4 regions of the Vibrio fluvialis genome follow, and region 2 is predicted to be linked to each of the others. Evidence: predicted binding sites of a transcription regulator. Region 2 holds the regulator's gene; each other region holds the start of a gene.
What was found. Region 2 encodes CRP, which controls carbon source genes, mostly activating them, when cyclic AMP is high. Its sites were predicted from a motif close to TGTGANNNNNNTCACA; they were not measured.
Positions count from the first base shown of each region.

Region 1 (7,419 bases), 2.2 Mb from region 2:
GGCTGATGGCCGTGGTGCTGCATGTAATTTTTCTGGCGAGTTTTGTGTACCACCGCGCCAAAGCGTTCGAACTGCACCACATGGTGCCAAGCTGGTTTGTGCCGCCAGTGGGCATTATCGTCGCAGACGTCGCGTTTTCCGGCAACCCAGCGCTGGCTCCGATTGCTCATGGCGCGCTGCTGTTTGGCATGCTGGCTTACGCGGTGATGTTGCCGGTAATGATTTATCGCTTTATGTTCACCCAAGAAGTGCCGGATGCGGCTAAACCCACCATGGCAATTCTGGCCGCGCCAGCCAGCCTGTCGATGGCTGGTTATCTGACCGTAACCGCCACGCCATCGCCAGTGGTGATTGCGCTGCTGTTTGGGATTGCGGTGTTGATGACTGCGATCATCTACTTGGCGTTCACCCGCTTGCTGCGCCTGCCGTTTAGCCCGGGCTACGCCGCATTCACCTTCCCGATGGTGATTGGTGCCACCGCGCTGTTCAAAATGGCGCACTGGATGGAGCGCATCGGCATGGCGGAACATTATGTGCATCAAGTTCACGCGTTGGCGATGGTGGAACTGCTGGTCGCCACCGTGGTGGTCAGTTACGTGGCGCTGCGTTATGTGATGTATTATCAGCCAGCGCCTCGAATTATGAGCAATGCGTAACCCTTTGCGCATCGAAAACCGCAAAATTGTCATTCCTCAAATGCACTTATGCTAATCTCAGTGGCTATGAAAGCTAGAGCAGCATGAGTGCATTGTGTTTACCGTTTACCACTCCAACAAAGTTGATACGCTGAAGATTCTGCTGGTGCATCTGATTAAAAATGATCCACTGGCCAATCCGTTTGAGAAAGAGCAGATTCTGGTGCAAAGCCCGGGGATGTCGCAGTGGCTGAAAATGGCGCTAGCACAGGAGCTCGGTGTCGCTGCCAATCTCGATTTTCCACTGCCGGCAACCTTCATCTGGGAGATGTTCACTCAGGTGTTGCCGAACGTGCCCAAACGCAGTGCCTTCAACAAAGAAGCGATGACCTGGAAACTGATGGAACTGCTGCCATCGCAGCTGGATCTGGATGTATTCGCGCCGCTGCGCCGCTATCTGCAAGACGATACCGACCAGTCGAAGCTCTATCAACTGGCAGAAAAAATCGCCGATATTTTCGATGGTTACTTGGTGTATCGCCCCGACTGGATCGCCAGTTGGGAAGCGGGGGAAAGCGTGGCTGAAATCGATGGGGAGCACCCGTGGCAGCCGGTGTTGTGGAAAGCGCTCTACGGCTACACGCTGACGCAAGGCCAATCGCATTATCACCGTGCCAATCTCTACCAAAGCTTTATCGACGCCTTAGCGCACATCGACCTGACATACGATGAGGCGCTGCGCGCTGCGCTGCCAAAACGCCTGTTTATCTTTGGCATCTCGTCGCTCCCCCCCCGTTACATGGACGCCCTTAAAGCGCTTGGCGAACACATTGACGTGCATCTGATGTTTACCAACCCATGTCAGCATTACTGGGGCGATATTCGCGACCGTAAATATCTGGCGCGGGTGGAAAGTCAGCGCCGCAAACAATTGGTTCTCCATCCTAATGCGGAGGCACAAACCTTCACGGTGGAGGGGGAAGTCTCGCCACTGAAAGGCGAGCTGGACGATTACGCGGGCGATGAGCTGCACACCGCGCAAGCCGTCGGCAACAGCTTGTTGGCCTCGATGGGCAAACTCGGGCGCGATAACCTCTATTTGCTGGCGCAAAGCGACAACGAAGAGCATGAACTGTTTATTGATGTGCCGCGGGATTCGCTGCTGCATCAGTTGCAGGCCGACATTCTGCATCTGGAAGAGCATCAAGACGACACGCGGCTGGACAGCAGCGCGCACAAACCAGCACTGCCTCACGGCGATCGCTCATTGACGCTGCATGCCTGCCACAGCCCGATGCGGGAAGTGGAAGTGCTGCACGACGAATTGCTGGCGATGTTTGACCGAGATCCGGAACTCAAACCGCGCGACATTATTGTGATGGTGGCCGACATCAACGCCTACAGCCCTTATATTCAGGCGGTGTTTGGTAACGCGCCGGGGGAACGTTTCATTCCTTATTCGATTTCCGACCGCACCGCCGATCAGGAAAGTCCGATTCTCAATGCGTTTATGCAGTTGGTCGCGTTGCCGCAATCACGCTGTCTGGCGTCGGAATTGCTGGAACTTCTGGAAACACCAGCGATGATGGCGCGCTTTGCGCTTGATGCGAGCGAATTTGACACCGCCAAACGCTGGGTTGAAGAGTCGGGCATTCGCTGGGGGCTCAACGACGCGACCGCGCAAGAGTTTGAGCTGCCGCAGACCCATCAGAACACCTGGCAGTTCGGCATCGCCCGCATGTTGCTGGGCTATGCGATGCCGTCATCGGTTGGCTTGTTTGAAGCGGGCGGTCACGCCATGGCACCGTACAACGAAGTGCAGGGCATGAGCGCGGAACTCGCCGGTAAACTGGCGCATTTCATCGACACCATCAGCGATTACCGTCAGCGACTGGCACAAACGCAGCCCATTGAGGCGTGGCGAGAGCTGCTGTCGTCGCTGATTGATGACTGTTTCAGCGTCGATCTGGACGGCGAGATGGCACTCAAATCGATTCGCGACACGCTCGCGGCGCTCAAAGAGCAGCTCGCTGACGCTGGATTCGACGACGCGATATCGCCCGCCATCATGGGGCAGTACCTGCATGACAAGCTGTCTGGAACGCGTGTCAGTCAGCGTTTTCTCGCCGGTCAGGTCAACTTCTGTACCCTGATGCCGATGCGTTCGATTCCGTTTAACGTCGTCTGTCTGCTTGGGATGAACGATGGGGTTTACCCGCGTTCCATGCCGCCGGAAGGGTTTGATTTAATGAGCGGCCGTACGCGTCCGGGCGATCGCTCGCGCCGCGATGACGACCGTTATCTGTTCCTCGAAGCGATGCTTTCCGCGCAGCACACCCTGTACATCAGTTATGTGGGCCGCTCGATTCAGGACAACACCGAACGCGTGCCGTCAGTGCTGGTGACCGAATTGCTGGAATATTGCCAGCAGAACTATTGCTTGGCCGGCGATGAAGCACTGCCGAGTGATGACTCTGGCGAGCGCCTGATTGAACAGTTGCAGTTCACCCACGCCATGGTGCCCTTCAGCCCGCAAGCGTTTTTGACCGATGTCGGCAGTTACGCTAAAGAGTGGCTGCCTGCCGCGCTGCGCCAAGGCACCGCGAGTGGCACGTTCCATCGCGCGTTGGATGATTATCTGCTCGATGCGGTTTACCCGCTGGAATTGGATCTGGTCGAGCTGCAACGTTTTTGGCGCTTGCCGGTGCAATATTTCTTCAATCGCCGCCTGAAAGTGGTGTTTGAGCCGCCTTTGCCGGTGATGGAAGACGATGAGCCGTTCGCGCTCGGTGGCCTTGCCAGCTATCAGCTGCGTGACGCGCTGTTGGACGGCTTGCTCAATGCGCCCTCGGCGCAGGCGCGTGATGAGGTGTTGACGCAGTTCAACAAGCAACAGCGCGCGCAAGGTAAGCTGCCGGTCGGCGCGTTTGGTGATCTGGAGTTTGAAACCAACCGCGTGCAAGCCGAAGAGCTGGTCGAAAAAATCCAGTTTCTCTGTCAGGCGCCGCTCGATGATCTCGATGTCAACCTGACCTTCACGGCGCTCGGCCAGTCACGCCCGGTGCGTTTGAGCGGCTGGCTGACGCGGCGTTATCAATCGGGGCTGGTGCGTTATCGCAGCGGCGCGATTCGATCGGAAGATATTCTGGCGGCGTGGATTGATCATCTGGCGGCCGCAGCATCAGGTGCCAACCTGACCACGCATGTGATTGGCTACGATCGCAAAGAAGGCGTGGTGCATCAGGTTCTGCCTCCACTCAGTAGTCATTCAAGTGAAAGCGCGGCTCTGGCAATGGCGCAACTGAACGAATTGGCGCGACTCTATTACCAAGGCATGACTGCGCCGCTGGCCTATTTCCCGAAAACAGCGTTGGCCGGTGTTGAAGCGGGATTCAGCCGCGGGCAATGGGTCGACGATGAAGAAAAATCGCTCAAGAAGATGGCCGAGACATTCAATGACGGTTTCATGACCAGCGGTGAAGGCAACAACCATTACATCGCGCGTTTGTGGCCGCAATGGACGGACGAACTGGCGCATCAGGTGCGTGTGTTGGCGAGTTTGGTCTTGCAGGCACCGCGTTTACAGTTGCGCGATTACGCCGACCACATCTCAATCGAGAAGGCCAGTCAGGCATGATGGTTAGCACCGAATGTTGGGAAGCATCGAATATCGGGAAGAGAGTAGAGTGGCCGCCAGAAAATCATTATTGGTGTAGGGCGTTCGCTGTACGGCCACAGGTCAGAGGGACCATGATTCGGTAGATGGCAAGCGGGGCTTGCATCAATGGGGTGCAGTGTAATGATCCAATATGGTGCGCGCTGTGAGTCCGATCCCATAACCCTCTGTCTGGGCAAGTTTTTGCACAGATTCATAGAATTATTTAATTCGGATCACATAAATTTTCGAATAATGACCCAAAGGCAACTGGAAATATGAGTGTCACTGCCAACATAACTGCGACGCCACTGGAAACCATGACGTTTCCGCTGCACGGCGCGCGTCTGATTGAAGCGTCGGCGGGTACGGGTAAAACCTTTACCATCGCCGGATTGTATCTGCGTTTGCTGCTCGGCCATGGGACAGAACACACCCGTCATGCCAGCGCATTGACGGTCGATCAGATTCTGGTGGTGACCTTTACCGAAGCGGCGACCGCTGAGTTGCGAGACCGAATTCGCGCCCGCATTCACGATGCGCGTCTGGCGTTCAGCCGCGGGAAAAGTGATGACCCGGTGATTCAGCCGCTGTTGGCGGAATTTGCCGATCACCAACTGGCGACACGGCTCTTGCTCAATGCGGAGCGCCAAATGGATGAAGCGGCGGTCTACACCATTCACGGCTTTTGTCAGCGCATGCTGACGCAAAACGCATTTGAGTCCGGCAGCCGTTTCAACAACGAATTTGTCACCGATGAAAGCCATTTGAAAGCGCAAGTGGTGGCCGATTACTGGCGCCGTCAGTTTTATCCGTTGCCGCTTAATCTGGCGGCGGAAGTGCGCCGCTTGTGGGCATCGCCGGCGGCGCTGCTGGAAAAAATCGGCGGCTATCTGACCGGCGCGCCGCTGTCGCTGACGACGCCGGTGATGGAGGGCGACCTCGCGGCGCTGCATCAGCACAACCTGACTCGCATTGATGCTATGAAAGCTGCGTGGCTGGCGGCGGCCGATGACATTCATGATTGCATCGCCAATTCCGGCATTAACAAGCGCAGCTACACCAAGAAATCATTGCCGGAGTGGATCGCCGCGGTGTCGGACTGGGCGGCGCAGCCAACCCATGGTTACGAGGTGTCGGACAAGCTGGAGCGTTTTGCTCAGGATGTGCTGGTGGAGAAAACGCCATCGGGCGATGCGCCGCGTCATGCGGTGTTTGAGGCCGTGCAGGCGTTTTTGGCGGAGCCAGTCAGCTTGGAAGCGCCGCTGCTGGCGCACGCGATCACTCACTGTCGCACGTTGCTGGCGAAAGCCAAAGCCAGCAAGCAGTGGCTGTCGTTCGATGACCTGCTGACTCAGTTGTCCGCATCGCTGGATGGTGACGATGAAGGCACACTGGCAGCGCGCATTCGCACGCTCTATCCGGTGGCGATGATCGACGAATTCCAGGACACCGACCCGCTGCAATACAGCATTTTCAGCCGCATTTATCTGCCGCATCCGCAGTGCGGTCTGTTTATGATCGGCGACCCGAAACAGGCGATTTACGGTTTTCGCGGCGCAGACATTTTTACCTACATCAAGGCGCGCAATCAGGTGAGCGCGCACTACACGCTCGGCACCAACTGGCGCTCCAGCGCCGACATGGTGGCGGCGGTGAATCAGGTGTTTACCCTGCCGGACAGCCCGTTTATTTACGACAACGACATTCCGTTTTTGCCGGTCAGCGCCAGCCCGAAAGCGGCTGGCCGTGCTTGGCTGTTGAACGGTGAGGTTCAGCCTGCACTGACCTACTGGGCGATGGCGGCTGACGCGCCAGTGACCAAAGGCGCGTATCTCGACACCATGGCGGCGGCAACCGCAAGCCAGATTCAAACCATTTTGACAGCGGCGCAGCAAGGGCAGGCGCAGTTTACTCACGGCGGAGCTATTCAAGCCTGCGACAGCATTCAAGCGGGTGACATCGCGGTGCTGGTGCGCACCGGAAATGAAGGGCGTTTGATCAAAGACGCGCTGGCTCAGCAAGGCATTGCCAGCGTGTATCTCTCGAACCGCGACAGCGTGTTTACCAGCGCGATTGCCCCGGATATGCAGCGCCTGCTGCAAGCGGTGCTGACCCCGGATAACGATCGCGCCATGCGCGCGGCGCTCGCTTCCCCGTTGTTTGCGCTCAATGCGCAGCAGTTGGACGCCCTCAATAACGATGAAAATGAGTGGGAAAATGCGCTGAACGAATTCAAACAGTATCGACAGTTGTGGCTCGATCGCGGCGTGCTGCCGATGCTGCGCGCGGTGTTGAGTCTGCGCCACATTGCCGAGCGCTGGCTGGAAGAGCCCGACGGCGAACGCCAACTGACGGATTTCATGCACCTGAGTGAATTGCTGCAACAAGCGACGCAGGAGATCGACAGCGATCATGGCCTGCTGCGCTGGTTGGCGCAGTCGATCGCTGATGCCGAACAAGGGCTGGGCGCCAGCGATGAGGCGATTCAACGCCTCGAATCTGAGCGCAATCTGGTGCAGATCGTCACTATCCACAAATCCAAAGGTCTGGAGTACGAACTGGTGTTTTTACCCTTTGTACTCAGCTATCGCGAAGCGAGCGAAGGCAAGTATTACGATGCCAGCAGCGGTAAGACCTTGCTGGACATCAGCGGTCAGGAAGCCTCGATTCAACAAGCGGACAAAGAGCGTCTGGCGGAAGATCTGCGCCTGATTTATGTGGCCCTGACCCGCGCCGTGTACGGCTGCTTTATTGGTGTGGCGCCGCTGCGTAACGGCCGTTCCAGTAAAGAGCCGACCGGCGTGCATTACAGCGCGCTGGGCTATTTGTTGCAAAATGCCCAGCAAGGCGGCTTGGCGCTGCTCGCGGAATCACTGCATCAACAGACGGCGCTGGCGTGTGTCGCGGTGACAGAGCCGCCTGCAGTGCCTGAGTCAGTGTTTGTGCCGTTGGATGAGCCGTTGCCGCCGCTGAGCGCGCGTTCGCTGAGCCACGAGATTGATCACCTGTGGCGCATCACCAGTTATTCCGGCTTGGTCAAACAGGGCAGTCATCAGCATGATGCCAGTTTTGAAATCGGCGGCTTTGATGTTGACTCGGCCGATGAGCACGATGAGGCGGCATTGG
Region 1 covers NZ_UHIP01000001.1:2,362,208-2,369,626, reverse strand. The annotation lists gene DYA43_RS11085 (TDT family transporter) at 1-656, shown strand, start outside; gene recC (exodeoxyribonuclease V subunit gamma) at 751-4,272, shown strand; gene recB (exodeoxyribonuclease V subunit beta) at 4,569-7,419, shown strand, end outside.
Region 1: the regulator CRP is predicted to act here: its motif matches at 4,456-4,471, upstream of recB (exodeoxyribonuclease V subunit beta).

Region 2 (7,419 bases):
TTGCAATTTCAGACTACGAGGCGCTGCACACCTGCGCAGTGGAATCGGGTCATGGATTCACCTCATTGCCGGTTAACGAAGAACTGTTAACCAATCGCATTAAACATTCCGAATACAGCTTTACCAAACCCGACGTGAACCAGCCGGGCGATGAAGGCTACCTGATGGTTGGCTTTGATTCCGAAACGGGTGAAGTCGCGGGGACCACAGGTGTTGAAGCTTCCGTGGGCTGGGATATTCCGTTTTACTCTTACCACATCAGCACCATCGTGCACGCGTCGCCAAAACTGGGCGTCAACAATGTGGTTAAGCTGCTGACGTTTGGTAACAACTACACCGGTTGTTCGGAAATCTGCACGCTGTTTCTGCGCGCTCCGTTCCGTGAAGGTCTGAACGGGCGTCTGATGTCGAAATGTCGTTTCCTGATGATGGCGGAACATCCGCATCGTTTCTCTAAAACCATCTTCGCTGAAATGCGCGGTGTCTCTGATGAACAGGGTAACTCACCGTTCTGGAAATGGTTGCAGGAACACTTTTTCTCAATCGACTTCACCATGGCGGATTACCTGACAGGTATTGGCAAGAAAGGCTTCATTGCCGATCTGATGCCGAAACTGCCGATTTACATCAACCTGCTGAGCAAAGAAGCGCAGGCAGTGATTGGTCAGGTGCATGAGAAAACCCGTCCGGCGTTGGCGCTGCTGGAAAAAGAAGGCTTCACCTGCCGCAACTATGTGGACATTTTTGATGCGGGCCCGTCAGTAGAATGTGACCTGCGCAATATCGAGTCGGTACGTGATTCCGTACGTGCCAAAGTGGAAATCGCCGAGCACTCCAGCTCGCAGGATTTCCTGATGTGTAATACCTCTTTTGAACATTTCCGCGCGACGGCGGCGAAAGCAGCCTATAACCGTGAGCGTGGAACCGTGATTATTGCGCCTAAAGTGGCTGAAGCGCTGCAAGTCGACAATGGCGACTTCCTGCGCATCCTTGCTCAATAGTCAGAGCACAGTAACGAATTGAAGGATAAGACAATGACTCAGTGGATTGCCGGTCAATGGGTGGCTGGTCAGGGTGAACACTTCACCTCTTTGAGCCCATACAACAACGAAATCGTCTGGCAGGGCGACAGTGCCACGCCAGCTCAGGTTGAAGATGCCGTAAAAGCCGCGCGCTCTGCGTTTGTTGAGTGGAAGAAACTGCCATTCGCGGAACGCGAAAAAGTAGTGCTGGCGTTTGCTGAAAAGGTCAAAGCCAACGCTGAAGCGATCGCTGAAGTGATTGCTAAAGAAACTGGTAAACCGATTTGGGAAACCCGCACGGAAGCCGCTGCGATGGCTGGCAAGATTGCGATCTCGATTCGTGCTTACCACGACCGTACCGGTGAAACCGTGCGTGAAGCGGCGGGCAACCAAATCGTGTTGCGTCATCGTCCGCTGGGCGTGATGGCGGTCTTTGGGCCGTACAACTTCCCGGGCCATCTGCCAAACGGCCACATCGTGCCAGCGCTGCTGGCGGGTAACACCGTGGTATTCAAACCGTCTGAACAAACACCTTGGACGGGTGAAGTCGCGATGAAACTGTGGGAAGAAGCGGGTCTGCCTAAGGGTGTTCTGAACCTGGTACAAGGCGGTAAAGAGACCGGGATTGCGCTGGCGCAGTCGAAAGGTATCGATGGTCTGCTGTTTACCGGCAGTGCTAACACGGGTCATCTGCTGCACCGTCAGTTTGCGGGTCAGCCAGGTAAAATGCTGGCGCTGGAAATGGGCGGCAACAACCCGATGGTGATCTCTGATCACTACGGCGACCTGGATTCCACCGTTTATACCATCATTCAATCGGCCTTCATCAGTGCCGGTCAGCGTTGTACCTGTGCTCGTCGTTTGTACGTACCACACGGTGATAAGGGCGATGCGCTGATCACGCGTCTGGTTGAAGCGACTCAGAAACTGCGCATCGACCAGCCATTTGCTGAACCCGCACCGTTTATGGGGCCACAAATCTCCAAAGCGGCCGCGGACTTTATTCTCAAAGCGCAGGCAAACCTGCAATCTTTAGGCGGCGAAATTCTGGTTGAAGCGCGCGGTCTGGAAGCGGCGTTTGTGACTCCGGGTATCATCGATGTGACCCCGATTGCCGAGCTGCCGGACGAAGAGTACTTCGGCCCGCTGCTGCAAGTGGTGCGTTACGAAACGTTGGCTCAGGCGGTTGAACTGGCCAATGACACCCAGTTTGGCCTGTCGGCTGGCCTGGTCACCACCGATGACAGCGAATGGGAATACTTTGTTGACCACATTCGCGCCGGCATTGTGAACCGCAACCGTCAGCTGACGGGCGCGAGTGGCGATGCGCCATTCGGTGGTCCGGGTGCGTCGGGTAACCTACGTCCAAGTGCGTTCTACGCGGCGGACTACTGTGCCTACCCGATGGCGTCGATGGAAGGTTCGGCAACCGAACTGCCAGCCACGTTGAGTCCGGGTATCGAACTGTAATTTACGATTTAGCTAACGTCACAGGCTGAAGGCTACCCGGTCCTTCTCGGGCTTCGGACCGGGTAGCCACTTTTTACTATTACAACAATAAATATTCATATTAGCCCCAAGTAGTGAGTGGTCACTTGGGCAACAGAATCCAATAACCCAGGTTGCTTGCAGAGCAGCGCAGACAAGGAGGCGTTATGACGCCAGCAGTTCTCTTTGAATCCCTATGGAATGACTATATTCGACGTCTTTGCCCGTCGGCCGACAAAGTACACCAGTTGCTTCAGGAAGACGAAGCGCTGATCAACGATCACATCGCCCTGCGTACGTTTAACGTGGCACCGCTGGGGATTGATACGTTGGCGAAACCGTTTCTGGCGCTGGGCTACAAGCCGTGCGGTGATTACGTGTTTGAAAGCAAAAAACTGGTAGCGAAACATTTCGAGCATCCGGATCCGCTGCAACCCAAAGTGTTCATCAGTGAATTGAAAGTGGAAGAGTGTTCACCAGAGCTACAAGCGATTGTTGCTAAGCTGGTGGCGCAAGTTGATGCCACGAAGCTGGAAGGCGATGCTTTCCTCTACGGTGGCCGTCTGTGGGATCTGAGCTATGCCGATTATCTGCAACTGGCGAAAGAGAGCGAATACGCCTCTTGGCTGGCAGCACACGGTTATGGTGCCAACCATTTTACGGTGAGCGTTAACCAGCTGAATGCGTTGGATGAAGTGAAACAGGTGAACGATCATCTGCGCAGCGCAGGCTTTACCATCAACGAATCTGGTGGCGAAGTGAAGGGCTCACCAGAGGTGCTGCTGGAGCAGTCATCAACGATGGCAGACAAAGTGCCGGTGACCTTCATTGAAGGCACAGAAATCATTCCGGGCGGCTTTTATGAGTTTGCCAAGCGCTACCCAATGGGCAACGGTGAACTTTACACAGGCTTTGTGGCCGCTTCTGCAGACAAGATTTTCGAAAGTACCGACAGCAAGTAATTTCGCGAGTGGCTTTGGGTTGTCTGTAGTCCAGTGGCGGACAACCTTCCTCTCTCCTGGCCACAAGCAAATAAAAAAGCCACCGCAAGGTGGCTTTTCCTATTCTGTCTCGGTGACGATTAACGAGTACCGTATACCACGATAGTCTTACCGTGTGCAGAAATCAGGTTCTGCTCTTCCAGCATCTTCAGGATGCGGCCAACGGTTTCACGAGAACAGCCAACGATTTGACCGATTTCCTGACGAGTGATCTTGATTTGCATACCGTCTGGGTGGGTCATGGCGTCTGGTTGTTTCGCCAGGTTCAGTAGGGTCTGCGCGATGCGACCAGTTACGTCTAGGAACGCCAGGTCACCCACTTTTTGGCTAGTCACTTGCAGACGGCGAGCCATCTGGCCAGACAGGCGCATTAGGATGTCCGGGTTAACCTGAATCAGCTGACGGAATTTCTTGAATGAAATTTCCGCGACTTCACAAGGAGATTTTGCACGAACCCAGGCAGTACGCTCCTGACCTTCTTCAAACAAGCCAAGCTCACCGATGAAGTCACCTTGGTTCAGGTAAGACAGAATCATCTCCTTACCTTCTTCATCTTTGATCAGTACCGCAACAGAACCTTTAACGATGTAGTACAAAGTCTCTGCTTTTTCGCCCGCGTGAATTAGCGTGCTTTTTGAAGGGTACTTATGAATGTGACAATGTGAAAGAAACCACTCTAGTGTCGGGTCGGTTTGAGGTTTACCTAGAACCATAATATCTCACTTCCTCTGCAGGGTACGCTTGCTGCTATCCATATTTTAGCGAAGCCTTATTTGGATTCACTAGAATAAGAGGACTTTCTTATTGCTGCAAGTTATCTTGTGTTTCGGTATGGAATAGTATCCTTTTTCCAAAACGATTTCTTGATTTTAATCGTGTAGGACAGGGGATAATCTACGCAAAACTGTGCACATGATCACGGTATGAAAAGTAATCGACACAGTAGGGCGTTGACTAGCCAATTTTCCCTGATTCTATCAATTGTTGCAGGAGCGGCCTGACGATCAGCTCCATCGCAAATCCCATTTTCCCGCCCGGCACCACGATGGTGTTGTGACGCGACATGAACGAACCATCAATCATCGCCAGCAGGTAAGGGTAGTCGACGTTTTTAATCCCACGCAGGCGAATGACGACAAAACTTTCATCCAGACTGGGGATGCCTTTCGCGTTGAGCGGGTTGGAGGTATCGACGGTCGGCACACGCTGAAAGTTAATGTGGGTGCGCGAGAACTGCGGCGTAATGTAGTTGAGGTAATCGTCCATCGAACGCACGATGGAGTCCATCACCGCTTCCCGGGAATGGCCGCGATCGCGCGTGTCACGTACGTATTTTTGAATCCATTCCAAGTTCACAATCGGCACCATGCCAATCAGAAAATCGACGTGCTGCGCGACGTTCACTTCGCCATCCACCACGCCGCCGTGCAGTCCTTCGTAGAACAGTACATCGGAGTTTTCCGGCAGTTGTTGCCATGGGGTAAAGGTGCCCGGCATCTGATTGTAGGGCACGGCTTCGTCAAACGAGTGCAGATAGCGTCTGACCTGGCCGGTGCCGGATTTCCCAAACTGGCGGAAAAAGTCTTCCAGTGCGGTAAAGTCGTTGGCTTGCGGACCAAAATAGCTGATGTGGCGGCCTTGCTCGCGCGCCTTGCGAATCTCGACGTCCATTTCCGGACGGGTAAAGCGGTGGAAGCTGTCGCCTTCCACCCAAGCGGGCTTGATGTCCATCATATTGAACATCTTACGGAACGCTTCTGAGGTCGTGGTTGTGCCGGCGCCCGACGAACCGGTGACGGCAATAATTGGGTGTTTCGCTGACATGACAAACCTTGTCTCTGAGTCCTTAAAACGGGGCTGTATCAGTACAGCCCAAGCCGAATCACTATAGCACGTAAAACTTTGCTGTTGTCACCCGTTAACGATGATTGACTTTTATATCAACGGTTTCATGCAATTCTGAATAGACGATCACGGCTTCTCCGGATTGCAACAGAGCCTTAACCTGATCGACTTTATCTTGCAGAGAAATCTCGACTTCACCGTAATCGGTGCCTTCGCGCAGCACGAATTCACGAATCAGATTGTCGAGCGTATCGGGCGCAATTTGCTGCCACGGAACGATCATAAATACCTCTTGCTTTTATGTTCGTGGTTGAATGCTGCCAAGTATAACGCCTCAGCGGTCCAGCGTCAGGTCGCAGCAACTTGGCAACGCACTAAGTTTTATCGCGCAGACTGGCGTAGTAAGCCGGCAGGGATTGTTCGAGCCAGAATTGCGGCTTAAGCAGCGACCCGCTGAGAAAGCCGACATGGCCGCCCTGATCAAACAGACGGTAATCGATGTTTTCCGGCAGGACAAATTTCGGGATCACCGCATCGGTCATGAACGGGTCGTCTTTGGCATGGATGATTTGCGTGGGCACGCGAATGTCTTTCAGCTTGTTGATCCCCGAGCAGCGCTGGTAGTAATCCTGCGCGTCCTTGAAACCGTGCAGCGGCGCGGTGATTAGGTCATCAAACTCTTGCAAACGGGTCACGCGTTTGATGCTGTGATAGGACAAGCCCAGTTCGCCCTTGAGCAGGTGATGCTTTTGCAGCGCATTGTGTTTGAGCGACGACAACAGGTAAGTGCGGTAGAGCTTGGAAAAGCCGCGTTCGATGCGCTCGGAACAGGCAGCGAGATCGAGCGGCGCCGAGACCACGGTCGCTGCGCTGACGATTGGATCGGCATTGAACTCGGCCAGATAGTTGACCAGCATATTGCCGCCGAGCGAAATGCCGACCGCAATCATGGTCTGCTCAGGAAATTGTTCGCGCAGGGTTTCCAGCACAAAGCGCGCATCCTGCACTTCTCCGGAGTGGTAAGCACGAGCCAGATGATTCGGTTTGCCGCTGCAGCCGCGAAAATGCATCATCACGGACAGCCAGCCGTCGCGGGCAAACGCGTGCATCAGGCCATTAGCATAAGGGCTGTAGAAGCAGCCTTCTAAACCGTGAAACAGCACAAACAGCGGTTTGTTTTGCGCGTTAGCGTGGTGTGGGTCTTCGCTCCAAGCGAGATCGAGAAAGTCGCCGTCCGGAGTGTCCAGCGTCTGCCACACCGGTTCAAACAGTGCTTTCTTTCGAATAAAACGCGGAAACAGCGTTTGCAGATGCGGGTTTTTCAGGCCGGTTGCGGCAACAAACTGGGTCATAATTCAAACCAATACAAAGTGATTTAATGAGTATATACCCAAGTTACCCCAGATTGGCGTATTCGGCGAGTCGTGGTGGTTTTTTATGAAGCGCTGCCCAAAACAGGCGGGATCAGAAGGATGGTGGTACTGGCTTCATAAACACGGTGCCCAGATGCTCTGCGCCGAGTTGGCGGCAGTAACGCAGTGTCAGGGCTTCACCGTGGCTGTTTTCCAGCGTCAGCCGATTGATGCAGTCGACCAAATCCGATTGCTGCTGTTTTTCGAGTTGCAGTTCAAATTGCAGCGCTTCTCGGTAGAGCGTATCCGGCAGATGCGCTTTCATCTTGCGGCGCATGTCGCGATAGCTGTGGATCAGTGTTTCGGAGCGGCTGAGACAGTCAACCACCTGTTGCCAGTCGTGTTCCTGCGGCGTCACCTGCTGCTCGTCGAGGTACTTGAGCAGCAGCAGCAGATTGACGTTGCCGTTGAAGTTGTTCTGCAGGCTTAAGCACGCCTCTTTCACCTCGCGCACGCTGTAATACTGCAAACTGAATTGCCATAATCTTTCCAGCGTTAGAGGGATTCTGACGTGCTCTTGGCTCATTGACTGTTGAACTCCTGTTCCATCTCTTCCAAGACTTCCTGCTCTGCCATCCAGTCCATTTCGATTTCTTCGAGTTCGGACTTGGCACTGGCCTGAGTAGCGAGTACTTGAGTAAGTTTAGCTTT
Region 2 covers NZ_UHIP01000001.1:168,219-175,637, forward strand. The annotation lists gene astA (arginine N-succinyltransferase) at 1-1,001, shown strand, start outside; gene astD (succinylglutamate-semialdehyde dehydrogenase) at 1,035-2,492, shown strand; gene DYA43_RS00775 (DUF1338 domain-containing protein) at 2,678-3,472, shown strand; gene crp (cAMP-activated global transcriptional regulator CRP) at 3,592-4,224, opposite strand; gene DYA43_RS00785 (phosphoribulokinase) at 4,466-5,335, opposite strand; gene DYA43_RS00790 (YheU family protein) at 5,430-5,639, opposite strand; gene DYA43_RS00795 (hydrolase) at 5,731-6,708, opposite strand; gene DYA43_RS00800 (TIGR02444 family protein) at 6,821-7,294, opposite strand; gene DYA43_RS00805 (ABC transporter ATP-binding protein) at 7,291-7,419, opposite strand, start outside.

Region 3 (7,419 bases), 160 kb from region 2:
AATCTACTGGATGTATGGCGTAAACCGCAGCGACTCGATGAAGTACTGCTGTGCTGCGAAGCGGACCATCGTGGACGTTTAGGCTTAGAACAGAACCCCTATCCACAACGGGATATTTTTCTGCGCGCCTACCGTGCCGCGCTCAAAGTGGATGTGCAGCAGGTGATCGCCGCAGGTTTTAGTGGCAAACAGATTCGCGACGAGCTGGATAAACGCCGGGTCCATGCCATTGAGAATGCGGGATGAAGCATTTGCGCTGGATGAATAATCAATATTGATAAACGTTTGAAAACAAAAAGCCCTGCAATGCAGGGCTTCTTTTTAAGCGTCAACGCTAAGCTTTAAATTAAGCTTGGCCTTTCACTTCTTTCAGACCGTTGAAAGGTGCACGTTCGCCCAGTGCTTCTTCGATACGGATCAGTTGGTTATACTTAGCAACACGGTCAGAACGGCTCATAGAACCAGTTTTGATTTGGCCTGCTGCAGTACCTACCGCTAGGTCAGCGATAGTTGCGTCTTCAGTTTCGCCTGAACGGTGAGAGATTACTGCAGTGTAACCTGCATCTTTAGCCATCTTGATTGCAGCTAGAGTCTCAGTCAGAGAACCGATTTGGTTGAACTTGATCAGGATAGAGTTAGCGATGCCTTTCTCGATACCTTCAGCAAGGATCTTAGTGTTAGTTACGAACAGATCGTCACCAACAAGTTGGATCTTGTTGCCAAGAAGTTGAGTTTGGTGTGCGAAACCAGTCCAGTCAGATTCGTCCAGACCGTCTTCGATAGAAACGATTGGGAATTTCTCAACTAGCTCTGCCAGGTAGTGGTTGAACTCTTCAGAAGTGAAAGTTTTACCTTCGCCTTTCATGTTGTAGATGCCAGCGTCTTTGTCGAAGAACTCAGATGCAGCACAGTCCATAGCAAGAGTTACGTCTTTACCCAGAACGTAACCAGCAGCCGCTACCGCTTCTGCGATTACTTCTAGTGCTTCTGCGTTAGATTTCAGGTTAGGAGCGAAACCACCTTCGTCACCAACTGCAGTGTTGTAACCTTTCGCTTTCAGAACTTTAGCCAGGTTGTGGAACACTTCAGAACCGATACGTACCGCTTCTTTCAGAGTTTTCGCGCCAACTGGTTGAATCATGAATTCTTGGATATCAACGTTGTTGTCTGCGTGCTCACCGCCGTTGATGATGTTCATCATAGGCAGAGGCATAGAGAATTGACCAGCAGTGCCGTTCAGTTCAGCGATGTGCTCGTACAGAGGCATGCCTTTAGAAGCTGCTGCTGCTTTAGCGTTCGCTAGAGAAACCGCTAGGATTGCGTTCGCACCGAAGTTAGATTTGTTTTCAGTGCCATCTAGGTCGATCATGATCTGGTCAACAGTTGCTTGATCTTTCGCGTCTTTGCCAGCTAGAGCGTCAGCGATTGGACCGTTAACAGCTGCGATAGCTTTCAGAACGCCTTTACCTAGGAAACGAGATTTGTCGCCATCACGCAGCTCAAGAGCTTCACGAGAACCCGTTGATGCACCCGATGGTGCAGCAGCCATACCTACGAAACCGCCTTCTAGGTGAACTTCAGCTTCAACAGTTGGGTTACCACGTGAGTCGATGATTTCACGACCTAGAACTTTAACGATCTTAGACATTAATGTTTCCTCTCATTGAATTTAAATGTCAAAACTAAAAGGGTAGCCGCACAACACAAGCCGCTACCCATATCCTTTTACTTCAATTCGCCGCGCTGGAACTGACCCGCAGCTTTCACAAAGCCTGCAAACAATGGGTGACCATCGCGAGGCGTTGATGTGAATTCTGGGTGGAACTGAGCTGCTACAAACCATGGGTGAGCAGGGTTCTCAATCACTTCTACCAGTTTCTTATCAGCAGACAAACCAGACACTTTCAGACCCGCTTTTTCAATTTGCGGACGCAGGTTGTTGTTCACTTCGTAACGGTGACGGTGACGCTCATGAATCGTTGCGCTACCGTACATATCGTAAGCTTTAGAACCTTTCGCCAGGTGGCACAGTTGTGAACCCAGACGCATCGTACCACCCAGGTCTGACGTTTCAGTACGTTCTTCAACGTTACCTTCGCTGTCTACCCATTCTGTGATTAAGCCTACCACAGGGTATTTGGTGTCTTTGTTAAATTCTGTTGAATGCGCACCTTCCATACCCGCCACATTGCGCGCGTATTCGATCAGTGCTACCTGCATACCCAGACAGATACCCAGGTAAGGAATGTTGTTTTCACGTGCGTATTGCGCCGCACGAATCTTACCTTCGATACCACGATCGCCGAAGCCACCCGGTACCAGAATAGCGTCAAGACCTTCAAGGATTTCAACACCTTTAGTCTCAACATCTTGTGAATCAACGTACTTGATAGTCACGCTCAGACGATTTTTCAGCCCCGCGTGTTTCAGCGCTTCGTTCACTGATTTGTAAGCATCTGGCAGTTCAATGTACTTACCAACCATACCGATAGTCACTTCACCGGTTGGGTTCGCTTCTTCATAGATAACCTGTTCCCATTCAGACAGATCAGCTTCAGGCGCATTGATGCCAAAACGTGCACAGACAAGATCATCCAGACCCTGAGAACGGATCAGTTGTGGAATCTTGTAGATAGAGTCTACGTCTTTCATTGAGATAACGGCTTTTTCAGGCACGTTACAGAACAGCGCAATCTTCTTACGCTCGTTGGCCGGAATCATACGATCGCTACGACAAACCAGGATGTCTGGCTGAATACCGATAGACAGCAGTTCTTTAACCGAGTGCTGAGTTGGCTTCGTTTTCACTTCGCCTGCCGCTGCCAGGTAAGGAACCAGCGTCAGGTGCATGAACATCGCGTTTTCGCGGCCAACTTCGATCGCCAGCTGGCGAATTGCTTCCATGAAAGGTAGTGACTCGATGTCACCCACAGTACCGCCCACTTCTACGATAGCGATATCGTGGCCTTCAGAGCCAGCAATCACACGATCTTTGATCGCATTAGTAATATGAGGAATAACCTGAATGGTTGCACCCAGGTAGTCGCCACGGCGTTCTTTACGTAGAACGTCAGCGTAAACACGACCTGCGGTAAAGTTGTTGCGCTTGGTCATTTTGGTACGAATGAAACGCTCGTAGTGACCAAGGTCTAGGTCAGTTTCCGCGCCATCTTCCGTAACGAACACTTCACCGTGTTGAGTTGGGCTCATTGTGCCTGGGTCAACGTTGATGTAAGGGTCAAGCTTCATCATAGTCACTTTAAGACCACGAGCTTCTAGAATCGCTGCAAGGGATGCCGCTGCAATACCTTTACCTAGAGAGGATACAACCCCGCCAGTAACAAAAATATAATTTGTCGTCATGTTTAACCTGAAATTGGTTGAATGAGGGAAATGGATTTCTTCTGGACGGGACGAAACTATACCAGAACCCATTTATCGCCACAACGTGAAATCTATCACACTCAGTTTTTTATTTTTTGCTTCAAATCAAAGAGCATTAACGTGAAAAAGATCCGTCGTTATTATCTGAGTCAATTTTGACTCAACATAATTTGTCACATGTTGGTCATGCTTTTTCTTGCTGTTTGACCTTGTCCCACATCGCATCCAGCTCTTCAAGTGTGAATAAATTTAAGGACTTACCCTGATTTCGCACCTGAGCTTCGACCCCGTGAAAACGGCGGGTAAACTTCTGATTGGCTTTCATCAGCGCCACTTCCGGATCCTTGCCAAGATGACGAACCAAATTCACGGTAGCAAACAGCAGATCACCCAGTTCTTCTTCCACTTTCTGTTGATCGACGTCGACGTGCAGCACTTCCGCCATCACTTCATCGATTTCTTCGTGCACTTTATCGACCACCGGCCCGAGCGTTTTCCAGTCGAAGCCATATTTAGCGCACTTCTTCTGAATCTTGTTGGCGCGAGATAATGCCGGAAGCGATTGTGGTATAGAGTCTAGGATACTTTGTTCGCTTTTGCCTGCCTCGGCTTTTTCTTTGGCTTTCTCCGCTTCCCAGTTGGCATTCAACGCCGCTTCGTCCTCGAAACTGGCCTCGCCAAACACATGCGGATGACGGCGGGTCAGCTTATCATTCACCGACTCCACCACATCACGAAACTCAAACAGCCCCTGCTCTTTCGCCAGCTGGCTGTAGAAAATCACCTGAAACAGCAAATCGCCCAGCTCTTCCTGCAGATTCGGCCAGTCTTGATTGTGAATCGCATCCACCACTTCATAAGTTTCTTCAATTGTGTGCGGCACAATGGTGTCGAAGGTTTGCTGTTTATCCCAAGGGCAGCCCGTTTGCGGATCTCGCAGGCTGGCCATGATGTTTTCAAGCTGTTCGATTGGATGACTCATATGACTTACTTCCTTAAAACAAAAAGGCGAGCAGCATCACCACTCGCCTTAGATTATTTGGCGCTGAACCTCGCAGAGGTTAGCCGAGACGTTTCACCAGCATGACATCTTTGATCTGTTCAATACGTTTAGATACGCGCTCCAACACTTCAACGCTGTTCACTTCCAGCTCGAAGTCCATGATGATGATCTGGCGCTTGTAGTCGCTGCGACTCTTCATGGTGCTGACTTTTACTTTCTCGTTACTCAGCAGCGTCGTGATGTCTTTCAGCAGACCAACACGCTCCATCGCTTCAACGCGCAGGGTCAGATGATAACTGCCGACAAAACCACTGCCCCACACGGTATCAATGATACGCTCTGGCGCGTGATGGCTCAGCTCTTCAAGCTGTTCACAGTCGCTGCGATGGACAGAAATCCCACGCCCCTGCGTGATGTAACCTTTGATTTCATCGCCCGGTATCGGCTGACAGCAGCGTGCCAGATGAGTCATCAGGTTATCGACACCTTCCACCACCACCGCATCTTTATGCGGACGATGGTGCGCGCTTGCGGATTTGTTCTCTCCGACCTGAAGTTTTTCAAGCACCAGCTTGTCTTCTTCTTCGGCGGTCGGCTTGTTCACCAATGCATTGATATGGTTAACAATTTGGTTGATACGCAGGTCACCGCTGCCGACACCGACATACAGCTCATCTGCGGTATTGACGTTAAACCGCTTCAGCGCGTACGCTTCGGCATCTTTCAGCGTGGCACCAATTTTCACCAATTCGGCTTCAAGGATCTCACGCCCTGCTTCGAGGTTCTTCTCGCGGCTCTGCTTGCGGAACCAAGCGTTGATCTTGGCACGCGCACGACCCGAGTGCACAAAGCCAAGCGACGGGTTCAGCCAGTCACGCGATGGGTTGGGCTCTTTGGCGGTGATGATTTCCACCTGATCGCCCATGTGCAGTTTGTGCGTAAACGGCACGATACGTCCCGCCACTTTCGCACCGATACAACGATGGCCGACTTCAGAGTGAATGTGGTAAGCAAAATCCAGTGGTGTCGCGCCCATCGGCAGATCGACCACATCACCGCGCGGCGTAAATGCGTATACGCGATCATCAAACACCTGACTGCGCAGTTCATCCAGCATTTCGCCAGAATCGGACATCTCTTCCTGCCAATCGAGCAGTTTACGCAGCCAAGTGATCTTTTCATCGTAACCACTGCGGCCGCTGCTGGCGCCTTCTTTGTACTTCCAGTGCGCCGCTACGCCAAGTTCCGATTCTTCATGCATCTGCTTGGTACGAATCTGGATTTCGATCGTTTTGCCTTCCGGACCCAGAATCACCGTATGAATCGACTGGTAGCCGTTCGGTTTCGGGTTGGCGACGTAATCATCAAACTCGCTGGGCAGATGTTTGTATTTGGTGTGCACCACGCCCAGCGCGGCATAACAATCTTGCAGTTTGTCGGCAATGATACGTACCGCGCGCACGTCGAACAGCTCGTCAAACGCGAGGTTTTTCTTCTGCATCTTGCGCCAGATGCTGTAGATATGTTTCGGACGACCGCTCACTTCGGCGTTGATACTGCAGATTTTCATCTCGTTACGCAGATCATTGACGAAGTCGCGAATGTATTGCTCGCGCACGATACGGCGCTCAGACAGCTGTTTGGCGATCTGCTTGTAAGTGTCTGGCTGCTGATAGCGGAAGGCGTAATCTTCGATTTCCCACTTCAGCTGACCAATACCAAGACGGTTGGCCAGCGGCGCGTAGATATTGGCACACTCTTTCGCAGCCGAGCGACGGACGTCATCCGGCTGATCTTTCACTTCACGCAGATTACAGATACGTTCTGCCAGCTTGATGACCACGCAGCGGAAATCATCGACCATCGCGAGCAACATGCGGCGCACGTTATCGACCTGCGCCGAGGCTTCGCTGCCCTGCACGGTCACGTTGAGCTGACCAATCGCCGCCATCTCTTCGACGCCATGGATCAGCTTGATGATTTCTTTGCCGTAATCTTCTTCCAGCTCTTCGCGATCGACTAAGCCGCTGGTCGCGATCGGGAACAGCAACGCCGCCACCAGCGTCGGGCGGTCCATCGACAGCGTGATCAGGATTTCGATCATTTCACGACCGCGCCACAATAGTAGTGGCCCCTGAGCATTACCTTCCAGCAGATGTTCGCACTGGCGATACACCTCGGTCAGCCTCGCTGAGGTTTTCTGCTCCTGTTGCAAACTAGAAATCCATTTTTCTAGCTCAAACTGTTCGTCTGGATTTAAGTGTGCGCTACGTACCGCAACCATGGGATTATCCTAATTCTTATATTTTGTGGTATTCGACTCCCTTCCGCTCCCGGAAGTTCGACGCTTACCGATTTTTTACAAACAAAGCCATTGATTCCAGATGGCTGGTATGAGGGAACATATCAAGCATTCCCAATTTCACCAACTGGTATCCCTGACTCAGCAAGCTTTGACTGTCACGAGCAAGCGTAGCAGGATTACACGAGACGTAAACCACGCGTTTGGCACCCAATTCGGCCAACTGGTCAACGATACCTGCCGCTCCGGCTCGGGCCGGGTCGAGCAATACTTTATCAAATTTTTCGGCTGCCCACGCCTCACCTGTCATATCTTGTTCCAAATTAGCCTGATAAAACGAGACGTTATTGAGATTATTTAGTGCGGTGTTCGCTTTGGCACGCTCAACCATGTCGTCAATGCCTTCCACGCCGACGACTTGTTTCGCGATTTTCGCCAGCGGCAGACTGAAGTTACCCAAACCACAGAACAAATCTAACACACGCTCGTCAGGTGAAACCTCCAACCACTCCAGAGCCTGGGCGACCATCGCCTGATTGACCTGCTGATTCACCTGAATAAAGTTGCTCGGCAGAAACGGAATCGTCACGCCCGCTTCACCATAGACGGCGCCTTCACCGCGTATTAGCTCCAGCTTATCGCTGCTTGGCATCAGATACAGAGTGAGGTCATGCAGAGCGACAAATGCCTCCAAGGCGCTTTGGTCTTTGGCGGTCAGCGGCGCCAGATG
Region 3 covers NZ_UHIP01000001.1:327,087-334,505, reverse strand. The annotation lists gene DYA43_RS01640 (multifunctional CCA addition/repair protein) at 1-246, shown strand, start outside; gene eno (phosphopyruvate hydratase) at 347-1,648, opposite strand; gene pyrG (CTP synthase) at 1,726-3,363, opposite strand; gene mazG (nucleoside triphosphate pyrophosphohydrolase) at 3,569-4,366, opposite strand; gene relA (GTP diphosphokinase) at 4,446-6,671, opposite strand; gene rlmD (23S rRNA (uracil(1939)-C(5))-methyltransferase RlmD) at 6,736-7,419, opposite strand, start outside.
Region 3: the regulator CRP is predicted to act here: its motif matches at 3,448-3,463, upstream of pyrG (CTP synthase).

Region 4 (7,419 bases), on a different contig from region 2:
CCATTTCCAACCAGTCTTCAAGCTGGACACTCAACAACGCCGAAGAACCGGCAGCGACGTGCAACTGCAACGCTTCGCTCAGGTAGGAATCCATCGGGACCAGGCTGGCATCACGGCCTACGCCTTCAGGCAGGTAACCATGCCACGCCACTGAATCCAGAATGCCTTGCTTGCACTTGAGGCGATCATCAAACAGCGCCGCCAGTTGGGTTGCATCTGGGTACAGGCCAATTTCACCGCCAAGTTTCAGGTCGTCGCAGTGCCAGAAACCACGCAGCGTTGGCATGTCGTGTGTACACAGCGCTGCCATTGACTGCTCGGCATAATGCTCCGGAGAAATAAAGCCGCCGTCGTCTTTGGAAGTTTCGAAGAAGAACACTTTGTATGAGTGCACGCCAGCATCACGCAGCAATTCAACGATTTCATCCGGCACGGTGCCCAAATCTTCGCCGATCACGCTGCACTGATGGCGATGCGATTCCAGCGCCAGAATCGCCAGCATATCTTTCACCGGGTAGTAGATGTACGCGCCTTTGGTCGCGTTTTCACCTTTCGGAATCCACCACAGACGCAGCAGCCCCAGCACGTGGTCGATACGCAGCGCACCACAATGCTTCATGTTTGCACGCAGCAGTTTGATGTAAGCATCGTAAGCGGTGGCTTGCAGTACTTGCGGGTTCAGAGGTGGTAAACCCCAGTTCTGGCCCAGAGGACCAAGGATATCCGGCGGCGCACCAATGCTCGCGTCCATGATCAGGTTGCCATCATCTGCCCAGGTTTCAGAACCTGCGTCCGATACGCCCACCGCTAAATCGCGGTACAGACCGACGGACATGCCCTTCTCTTCTGCCAAAGCCTGAGCTTCATTGATCTGGGTGTCAGCAATCCACTGCAGGTACATGTAGAGGTGGACGCTGTCCTGATTCTCTTCAATGTATTTCTGCACTGCCGGGCTATCGAAGCGACGGTAGCTTTCCGGGAACACTGGCCAGCCCCATACTTGGCTGTCTTTGGCGTGCAGGTCAGCATGCAGCGCATCAAACGTTGCCTGATGCAACAGGCTATCGCCACCCTCTTCGACAAAGTTGAGGAAGGCATTGGCGCGATCGGTGTTTTTTTCCAGATGGCGTTTTTTGAATTCAGCAAACAGCAGCGGCAGCACACTCATCTTCATTTCAGCGACTTCGGTGTAGTTCACCCAATGCGTGTCACGCACTTTTTGGAGGCGCTGTTGGAAATCCGGGCTGCCGACACGTTGCTGCGCTTCGCCGCTCAGTGCAAATTCCGGCACAGAGCTGACATCGATGTAAAGAATGTTCAACCAGCGACGCGAAGACGGGCTGTATGGGCTAGCGCCTTCCGGGTTGGCCGGGAACAGAGAGTGAATCGGGTTCAGACCAACAAAATCACCACCGCGTGACGCGATGTCAGCAACCAGTTGTTTCAGGTCACCAAAGTCACCGATACCCCAGTTATGCTGGGTACGCAGGGTGTAAAGCTGCACGCTCGGGCCCCACAGTTTCTTGCCGTGTTCCAGCGCAGATTGCTTAAAACAAGCTGGTGGCGTAATGATCAGCGTCATTTCATACGGCGCTTTGCGGCGTTTGCGGGTGATGTGCAGCGTATGGTAGCCCCATGCCAGATCACTTGGCAGGGCAAACACTAGAGGGCCACCCTCGGCACGCTCGTCTCGAACGATTTGAGACTGAAGATAGCCTTCAAGTACCTCTCCTTGCTCGGTTTCAAGACGCCAGTTAAATTCGCTTTCACGGGCACTCACGCCCAGATAGAGCGGAACTTCCACCGCTTCACCTTCGCGGATCACCAGAACCGGATCCAACACATCTTTCTTGTGTTTTTTCTCTGCCGACTTCAATAAGGTTTCGTCATTGGTGGTGTCGTAGCCCAAAGACGCCAAAAGACGACGGATAGTGTCGTCTTCAACACGCGCTTCGTCGCCCCATGCGCTCACATAGTGATCGACAATTTTTGCCATCTCTGCGACTTGTTTTAATGCGTTTTGTTCTTTCATCGCTCTCTCCGAAGGGACTGCTTTCCCCTTCAAAACGTGTAGGGTGTGTTGTAATAAATATGGTTGTGACACAGCCAAGGCAGTTGCCTTGGCTGTTATTTGGTTTAGCGTTTGACCGCTTCCAGTTTCCAGATGTTGTTGACGTAATCCCGAATACTGCGGTCTGAGCTGAATTTGCCCACCAGCGCAGTATTGAGAATGGCTTTCTTCGCCCACCCCGCCTGGTCGCGGTATTGCTGATCGATGGCTTCGTGCGCCGCCACATAAGAGGCGAAATCTGCCAGCACCAGATACGGGTCGCCGCCATCGAGCAAGCTGTCGTACGTTGCACGCAGTTTGCCCGGCGCGCCCGGCGTGAACTCGTCGCCCACCAGCAGATCCAACGATGCTTTCAGCAGCGGATCCGCGTGGTAGAAGTCGTACGGGTTATAGCCGTTGGCTTTGAGTGATTCCACGCCATCCACTTCCAGACCGAAGATGTAGATGTTGTCATCGCCCACTTCTTCACGAATTTCTACGTTCGCGCCATCCATGGTACCGATGGTCAATGCACCGTTCAGCGCCATCTTCATGTTGCCGGTACCCGATGCTTCTTTACCTGCGGTAGAGATTTGCTCAGACACATCCGCTGCCGGAATGATGATTTCAGCCATGCTGACGCGGTAATCCGGCACAAACACAACTTTCAACTTGTTGTTGATGCGCGGATCGTTATTCACTTTCTCGGCAATCTTGTTGATGGCGTAGATGATCTCTTTCGCCAGGTGGTAACCCGGTGCTGCTTTCGCTGCGAAGAACACTACGCGAGGATGCATGTCAAAGCTTGGATCGTTCAGCAGACGGTGGTAAAGAGACAGAATGTGCAGCATGTTCAGGTGCTGACGCTTGTACTCGTGCAGACGTTTGATCTGCACGTCAAAGATCGCATTGGTATCAAGCTCGATACCCATGTTCTCTTTCACCCAGTGCGCCAGACGCTCTTTATTCTCTTTCTTCACGGCCATGAACTGTTTCTGGAACGCTTTATCATCAGCAAACTGAGAAATCGCTTCTAGCTGATCCAGATCCGCAGGCCACTGATCACCAATTTTCTCCGTGATCAGCGCAGACAAACCCGGGTTACAGAACTTCAGCCAGCGACGTGGCGTAATACCGTTGGTCACGTTTTGCAGACGGCCTGGGTAAAGCTCGTTGAATTCAGGGAACAGGTCGCGCTTCACCAGTTCAGAGTGCAACGCCGCTACGCCGTTCACCGCGTAAGAGCCGATCACACACAGGTTCGCCATGCGTACCATGCGGTGAAAGCCTTCTTCTATGATCGACAGCTTTTGCTGTTTCGCCACATCACCCGGCCATTTCGCGCGCACTTCCTGCAGGAAGCGGTGGTTGATTTCGTAAATGATTTCCATATGACGAGGCAGCAGGCGCTGGATCAGAGACTCGCTCCAGGTTTCCAATGCTTCTGGCAGCAACGTGTGGTTGGTGTAAGCGAAGGTTTTTGAACAAATCGCCCACGCCGCTTCCCACGACAGGTCGCGCTCATCAATCAGGATGCGCATCAGCTCAGGGATCGCGATGGTTGGGTGCGTGTCGTTGAGCTGAATGGTTTCTTGTTTTGACAGATCAGCCAACGCAAAACCAGCCGCTTCATGGCGACGCAGAATGTCGCGAATCGACGCAGCACTGTGGAAGTACTGCTGCATCAGACGCAGTGTTTTGCCTTTCTCGTGGTTGTCGTTCGGGTACAGCACCTTAGTGATGTTGCCCGCGTCAATCAGTGAGTGCTGCGCTTCAAAGTAGTTGCCGTTGTTGAAGCTTTCCAGTGAGAACGGTGCGATCGCGCGGCATTCCCACAAGCGCAACGGGTAGACCGTCTCGCTCTGGTAACCGACAATCGGCAGATCCCACGGCATCGCCTGAACCAGCATACCCGGTACCCAGCGGCGCTTCTCTTTGCCGTTGTCCTGATACACTTCCACATGACCGTAGAAACCGATTTCCTGTTTCAGTTCAGGGCGTGCCACTTCCCAAGGGTAACCTTCAACACCGCACCAGGCATCGGGTGCTTCTTTCTGATGGCCTTGTTCAAAAGATTGTTTAAACAGGCCGTACTCATAGTGCAGACCATAACCCACTGTCGGGTATTCCTGCGCAGCACAAGAGTCCATAAAACACGCCGCCAGTCGGCCCAGACCGCCGTTACCCAGTGACGGATCGCGCTCTTCTTCGAGCAGATCGGTCAGGCTTTGGCCCAGTTCGGTCATCGCTGCTGAAATCTCTTCGTACAGCCCCATGCTGATCAGGTTGTTGCCTGTCAGGCGGCCGATCAGAAATTCCAGTGACAAGTAGTTCAGGCTTTTCGCGTTAACAATGCGCTCGTCCTGCTCGGTTTGCAGCAGATCAAACGTGGTTAATTCGGCCAGGGCACGGCCCATCGCCAAATACCAAGAGCGGCTGGATGCGTGCTCAATCGTCGTCGCGTAGGTAGCAGTCAGGTGGCGTTTTACGTTTTCTTGGAACAAAGCTTTATCAAAACTTTTTTGTTGAGTAGGTTTCATTGAGAAATCTCACTTTTCGGTTCTAATCCATCTGAGACATATCGTGCATCTGCTACGCAATCAAAACATCCTCCTGTTTCCGGCGGAATTTAGGAGGAGGAGTCAGGGCGTAGAAGGGGTAGCACCTGAGTTGGAGTGATCTATCTCCCATTGATTGGGCAAGTCGCGAAATTATGAGTGACAGGGATCACGGCAACCATCTCCATAACCCTAGTGGAGATTTATTAAACGCAGGTTTCTCCGCCTGAAATCATTTGCTCAATGTGCAGCCGCGATCACAAACTATTCGTTCTCGTTACGCAGATTTCACTAATTTTCGTAGAGGGTGATAGTCATACACCGCTAGCTACGCACCATTTTAGTGATTAACTTCACAATAATGGGGCGTAGTTGAGTGAGAAGTGTGAAACCTGCAAAAATCTCGTGGGCGATCAATAAACGTAGGGAAAGACATCAAGTAACATCTTCATCATTAAACCGTGAGCTAGCCCTCACTACTTATTACAAAGAGACAGAAACGGGAAGTACGACGATGTGGATACCCTCTAAATTAACTCGCCCCGGACGGCTGCATAACGCCATCGTCAGGCCGCGGGTATTAGAACTGTTGCAGCAGGCTCCCTGCTATAAACTCGTTCTGTTCCGCTCGCCCGCTGGCTATGGCAAAACCACCATGGCGGCGCAGTGGCTGGCGGACAAACCGAATGTCGGTTGGTACAGCATCGATGAAAGCGACAACGACACGTTCCGCTTCATGAACTACCTGCTGCAAGCGATCAACAAAGCCACATCGCAAAGCTGCCCGAACGCGCAAAAGCTGGCGGAGCGTCGCCAGTTCTCTTCTCTACATTCTCTCTTTAGTGAAGTGTTTGCCGAAATGTCGGATTTTCATCAGGAATGCTTTGTCGTGCTGGATGACTACCATCTGATTTCGGATGAAGAGATCCACGAAGCTATGCGCTTTTTCCTCAAGCACATGCCCGACAACCTGACACTGGTCGTGACCAGCCGCATGACGCCGCCGCTGGGTACCGCCAACCTGCGCGTGCGCGATCTGATGATCGAAATTGGCAACGAGCTGCTGGCCTTTGATACCGAAGAAACCACCCGCTTCTTTAACCAGCGCGTCGCCGATGGCATTGATGACATCACAGCCGTCAGCCTGCGTAATTATGTTGAAGGCTGGCCGTCAGCCCTGCAATTGATCGCTTTGCAGGCGCAGCATCAGAAACGCACTCTGGCGCAAACGGCAGAATCGGTATCGCACTTTAACCACGCGCATTTGTGGGACTATCTGGTGGAAGAGGTATTTGACCTGCTCGATCAGGAAACACGCTACTTCCTGATGCAGTGCTCCGTGCTGGATCATTTCAATGACGCCTTGGTATCTGCGCTCACCAAGCGCGATGACGCGCTGAGCATGATTGAATCGCTCAACCGCTATGGCCTGTTTATCTACCCGCTGGAAGGCGAGCAGAACTGGTATCGCTTCCACAACCTGTTTGCAGAGTTTCTTGCCCACCAGCGTATGGCGCGCATTCCGCAGCAAGAACAAGAGCTTCACCGCGCTGCAGCCCGCGCGTGGCTGGAAGCCAATACGCCGCATCAGGCACTGCGTCATGCACACCTCGCTCAGGACACAGACTTACTGGCCAGTATTCTGACTCAGCACGGCTGGAAGATGTTCAACCAGGGCGAATTGGAAGTGCTCGAAGCGGCAATCAACCTGCTCACGCCAACGCAGCTCTACAGCGAGCCGAAACTTTGCCTGCTGCAAGCCTGGCTGGCGCAGAGTCAGCACCGTTACGATGATGTCGGCGATATGCTGATCCGCGCCGACAAAGAGATGAAAGCGCTCAACGTTGAGCCAAGCAGCAAAGAACAGGGCGAATTCAACGCGCTACGTGCGCAGGTTGCCATCAACCAGAACGCACCGGAAAAAGCGCTGGAGCTGGCCGAACTGGCCCTGAGTCAGCTTGATAACACCATTTACCGTAGCCGCATCGTAGCAACCTCGGTGGTGGGCGAAGTCAATCATGTGCTGGGGCAACTGAGCCGCGCGCTGTCGATGATGCAGCAGACCGAAAAACTGGCGCGCCAGTATCAGGTTTACCATCAGGCACTGTGGGCGCTGCTACAACAAAGCGAAATTCTGATCGCACAAGGTTACGTGCAGGCCGCATTTGAGGTGCAGGACAATGCATTCAAGCTGGTCGAAGAGCAGCATCTGCACCAAGTGCCGCTGCACGAATTCCTGCTGCGTATCCGCGCGCAAATTCTGTGGTGCTGGAATCGTCTGGATGAAGCCGAAGAGTGTGCCTATAAAGGGCTGGATGTGCTCGGCAATCACTCACCAAGTCAGCACCTGCACAGTTACTCGATGCTGGCACGCATTGCGATTGGTCGTGGCGAGCTGGATAAAGCCGGCCGCTTTATCGAACAGATTCAGCATCTGATGAAACAATCCAACTACCACGTCGACTGGACCGCGAACGCCTCACTGTCGCTGATCCTCTACTGGCAGGCACGTGGCGATCTGGATGCAATGCAAACCTGGCTGGAGACCGCTTCCAGACCGGAGCGCGCCTGCAACCACTTCTCGCAATTGCAGTGGCGCAACATCGCTCGCGTGCAGATCAATCTGGAACGCTACGAAGATGCGGAGCAAACGCTCACTTTCATGCAAGAACAGGCGCAGCAGTATCAGCTCATCACCGATATGAACCGCAACCTGATTGTAGAAGCGAACCTCGCGACTTCTGGCGGTCAGGAGGAACTGGCACGCGAGAAAATCAAAGAAGCGCTGCGTCTGACCAACCAGACCGGCAT
Region 4 covers NZ_UHIP01000002.1:556,446-563,864, forward strand. The annotation lists gene malQ (4-alpha-glucanotransferase) at 1-2,032, opposite strand, end outside; gene DYA43_RS17540 (glycogen/starch/alpha-glucan phosphorylase) at 2,137-4,590, opposite strand; gene malT (HTH-type transcriptional regulator MalT) at 5,123-7,419, shown strand, end outside.
Region 4: the regulator CRP is predicted to act here: its motif matches at 4,767-4,782, upstream of DYA43_RS17540 (glycogen/starch/alpha-glucan phosphorylase).